Regions from separate parts of the Paenibacillus solisilvae genome, predicted to be linked through region 1. Evidence: riboswitches for the same ligand, from Rfam matches in the RefSeq annotation. Region 1 holds a riboswitch; the other holds the start of a gene.
What was found. Region 1 has a riboswitch for cyclic di-AMP ahead of ACFPYJ_RS32645 (C40 family peptidase). Riboswitches for the same ligand answer to the same signal wherever they lie in the genome.
Positions count from the first base shown of each region.

Region 1 (2,199 bases):
TGGACCGTACCCCTATCAAAAGCCCGGCAGCAAAGACCCTCTAACGGAAGATCTCCAGTTCCGGCTGCAGACGCTCGGATATTTCAACGGTCCGATAACGGGCAATTTCGGAAATATCACCACCGGCGCATTAAAGCGGTTTCAGAAGTATAACGGACTTGTCCCCGACGGGGTTGTCGGCCCCATGACATGGCGGAAACTGAAAAAGCTGACCGTTTACCGAGGAGAACTGTCCATGATGGCGCGCGTTATTTACAGCGAAGCCAGAGGCGAAAGCTTCAAGGGCCAGGTGGCGGTTGGCGCGGTCATTCTGAACCGGCGCCTGTCTCCCTTATTTCCGAATACGATTAGAAGCGTCATTTTTGAGCCGAAAGCATTTTCCGCCGTTAACGACGGGCAGTATTGGCTGCTGCCGGATCAAACAGCGTTCCAGGCGGCCAGGGCCGCGATCAAGGGGTGGGACCCGACCGGCAATGCGCTTTTCTATTATAATCCGAAGGTGTCCAAATCGAGCTGGTTCAAAACGCTTAGCTTCACGAAGCAAATCGGCAATCATCAGTTTTACGTTTAGCCAGACACTTAGGAAGGAGGCCTCTATCGAATGAACCTTATCGTCAGCGACCATCATCAAGAACGGGTGGAAGCTGTCGTTGATATTATAAAAGCGGTCACCGGACATGATTCCGTCTCGGATACGTTCATCGACAGAATGAACAAGATGAATTTCGAGGAGCTGGGCCGGCTTGTCATGAAAATAGCCGCAACCCGGACCGTGGACGATAGCATTGAGATGCTTTAGGGCTAGCGTTTTCGTCGAAATCGGCCTAAGCAATGTTATAACTAGTATTATACATAGTGAAAATATTATGCCGAATCCGGCCATGCAGAATGACCGGTACGGGGGAATTTATTTTATGGGGTGAATGCTCGTCCAGCTGTTAGCCGGCCAGCTAGGGAATTCCTCTTCCCGAACCCGTCAACTAACCTCGGAGGCAACATGGAGGCGAATTATTTTGAACCGATTGTTCAAGACCGCTTTTTTGGCTTGCACGGTATGGGCTGCCGGAGCCGCAATGCATGCAGCGACCGCCCATGCTTATTCCGCTCAACACGGAGTGAAAATCCAGATTAACGATTCGATTGTTGCGTTCCCGGATTCGGCGCCGTTCGTTGACGGCAATGGGGGCATGCAGGTGCCTATTCGGTCCGTAGCCGAGCAAATGGGATACAAGATCGACTGGCGCATCGATGGATCGGAGGTACAAATAACACTCCAAAACAACGGCCGAACCATTAAGATGAAAACGGGCTCTAAAGACGCCGATGTGAATGGCAAGCGGGTGACAATGACTTCGCCGCCGGCACTGTTCAAGGATAACCATATGTTCATACCGGTGCGCTTCATCTCCGAAAGCTTCGGGTACAGGATACAATGGGACAACAAGAACGGTATCGCGATCATTTGCAAGGACGGCAAATATCATGCGCCGGCTTGGCATGCTCCGGCACCGCAGCCGAAGACGCCCCCTCTATCCGCAAAGCTTATTAAGAAGGCCAAGACACTGCTCGGCATTCCTTATGTGTGGGGTGGAACGTCGACCTCCGGATTCGACTGCTCCGGATTCGTCAATTATGTGTTCCGGCAGCAGGGGTTGGATTTGCCCCGAACCTCCCGCCAAATATTTCATACCTCGGGGAACCGGGTTACCACTTCGAATCTGAAGCCGGGCGATCTTGTTTTCTTCTCGATTGGTTCCAACTCGCATGTCGGCATCTATCTGGGCAACGACAAATTCATTTCCGCCACCTCGTCGCACGGCATTCATATCGATTCGCTGGCCAGCAGTTATTGGGGATCGAATTACATAGGCGCCAAACGGATTGTATAAGGTTTTCTACAAAAAAAGAGAACCTGATACATCAAAGTCCACAATTATCTGAATAATTGCGCTAATGCTTGAAGGGGTCCCGCCAACATTTTAACGATAATATACGCTAAGCCTTCAATCGTATCTGGGGTTTGGCATTTTTTTTACTCTAAAGGGTACCTCCAGCAAAACGCGGATTTACAACGTTAAGGAGATATGGATACAAAAATAGCCGCTTCTCACCACGCTAAGGGTGCAAAAGGATGTACCTGTATTCGCCCATGATAAATATTGATAATAAGGGGTCCTGCCAACATTCAGAAAAGGGGCA
Region 1 covers NZ_JBHSOW010000137.1:14,997-17,195, reverse strand. The annotation lists gene ACFPYJ_RS32655 (cell wall hydrolase) at 1-571, shown strand, start outside; gene ACFPYJ_RS32650 (hypothetical protein) at 602-799, shown strand; cyclic di-AMP (ydaO/yuaA leader) riboswitch at 858-1,010, shown strand; gene ACFPYJ_RS32645 (C40 family peptidase) at 1,014-1,889, shown strand.

Region 2 (2,199 bases), on a different contig from region 1:
CCCAAGCGCATAAGCAAGCGTCAGAGGGCCAAGCCGTCCGGCAAACATCGTAAGTGAAATAAGAATTTTACCTATAAGTGATAACTCAGGCGTAATGCCTAAGGTTAATCCAACCGTACCGAAAGCCGATGTCGTTTCAAACAAAATCTTTATAAAGGCTTTATCCTCTGTCGTCGACAGCACCATGGTGACGAATATGACGAGTGAAAGCGACAGCATCGTGATCGTCAGCGCCTTGAAAATCCGCTCGCGTGCAAGACGGTATCTGAATAGGACGATGTCCTCTTTTCCCCTCATCATGGCAACTACTGCACCGATCAGCACCGTGAAGGTCGTTGTCTTAATACCGCCCCCGGTTGAACCTGGCGATGCCCCGATGAACATCAGAATAATCGTGAAGAATTGGGTAGCCTGCCTGAGCGATGCGAGGTCAAGCGTATTAGCGCCCGCCGTTCTCGGGGTAACGGATTGAAAGAACGAAGCTAATATCTTACCGCCCCAATCCAGCGATCCCAGTGTCTTACTGTTGGAAAACTCAAAAACAAAGATAACTACCGTTCCGACTGCAATCAACGTACCCGTCATGGACAGGACGACCTTCGAATGAAGCGATAACCGTTTATTTGTTCGGTACTCCATGATGTCGGCCATTACGATAAAGCCGATACCCCCGGTAATGATTAGCAGCATTGTCACTATATTCACGAGTGGGTCATTCACATATTGGGTCAAGCTAATATAAGGAACGCCAAACTGGCCAAACAGATCAATACCCGCATTATTGAAGAAGGAAACGGCATGGAACATCCCGAAATAGATGGCTTTGCCAAGCGGCATATCAAAGGACCAGCGAATCGCGAACAAGACGCCTCCAACAAACTCAATGGTGAGCGAGTACAGGATAACCTTCCTAATCAGGCGGACAATACCCTCCATGCTGGTCTGATTCATGGCTTCCTGCAGGATTAACCGTTCTCGAAGTGAGATCCGCTTCCGCAGCACAATTGCGAACAAGGTCGACATCGTCATAAAGCCGAGTCCGCCCAGCTGTATGAGCGTCATGATAATAACTTGTCCTGGTACAGACCAATGGCTTCCTGTATCTACAGTAACCAGCCCTGTCACACAGGTTGCTGTTGTTGCGGTGAATACGGCATCAATGTATGGTGTAAATTCTCCAGCCGCCGATGCGAAGGGCATAGAAAGCAGCAAGCCTCCGACTAGAATGATAAGTGCAAAACCAGTGACGAGAATACGGGGCGGTGACCATTTGGATACATTAAAAAACGACTTCATTACTAACACTTCCACCCCTCTGACAAAGCTTTACGCGCACAAAAAAAAGCACTGGAAGCCCAATGCTGATGCGATGAGTCCTGTTCCATGAAGCCTACGAGGTTAGCTGACGGATTCGGGCCCGGACAGGCGGCCCTATTCGCAAGAATGATGCGCTAACTTGAGAAATTCACCCCGTGCTGCAGGTTTTATGCGAGTAGACAGTATGCCTTCGCATCCAGCAGCAATATGGTTCCCCCGTTTTCACTTTGAAATTCGGCTTAATATGCAATTGTTCACATTATATATGGGAAGCCCGGAAACGCCAAACGGCGATTTTCCAGATAATGAACCGAATTACGCCAAAATTGCGCAATCCTTGTCCTTAATCAATTGCTTGCTGGCTTTCTTGCCCGTTTACCTCTCTCCTAAATCGAGAATGAAAGCAATCGCATGGATAATTTCGGAACAACTATGATAAGGTAGTTATATGTGTTCAATTGCTTGTATACCATAAACAGAGGTGCATTCATGAAGCTAAATCGAATCCAGCCTAACTGGAGAAATTACTCCTGGTTAGCGGCAATTGGCGCAATTATCTATGTCCTGATTCAAATCGTTCCCTCGACCGCGGAATCCTTCTTCGGTACGAGCAGCGACCCGGTCATCTCCAAGAGCTCAGCCGAGCAGGCGGCCCTGGATTTTGCCAAACTTCAGTTCAAAGAACGGCCACTTAGTGTGCATGCCATTCATCAATCGGACAGTCTGCTGTTTGGCTACTTATCGAAGGAGAAGCTCAATTCTTCCTATGAGAAGAAATTCGACAAAGCCTTCCCCATCGATACGTTTCAAGTGCTTGCCGATATGCCGGACGGCTCAGAATTATTCATGTATGTTCATATGCAGCAAGGAAATGTTGTCAGT
Region 2 covers NZ_JBHSOW010000096.1:57,548-59,746, forward strand. The annotation lists gene ACFPYJ_RS25485 (TrkH family potassium uptake protein) at 1-1,296, opposite strand, end outside; cyclic di-AMP (ydaO/yuaA leader) riboswitch at 1,373-1,567, opposite strand; gene ACFPYJ_RS25490 (CPBP family intramembrane glutamic endopeptidase) at 1,807-2,199, shown strand, end outside.
Region 2: it holds a riboswitch for cyclic di-AMP, as region 1 does, so the genes downstream of both, ACFPYJ_RS25485 (TrkH family potassium uptake protein) here and ACFPYJ_RS32645 (C40 family peptidase) in region 1, are expected to answer to the same signal.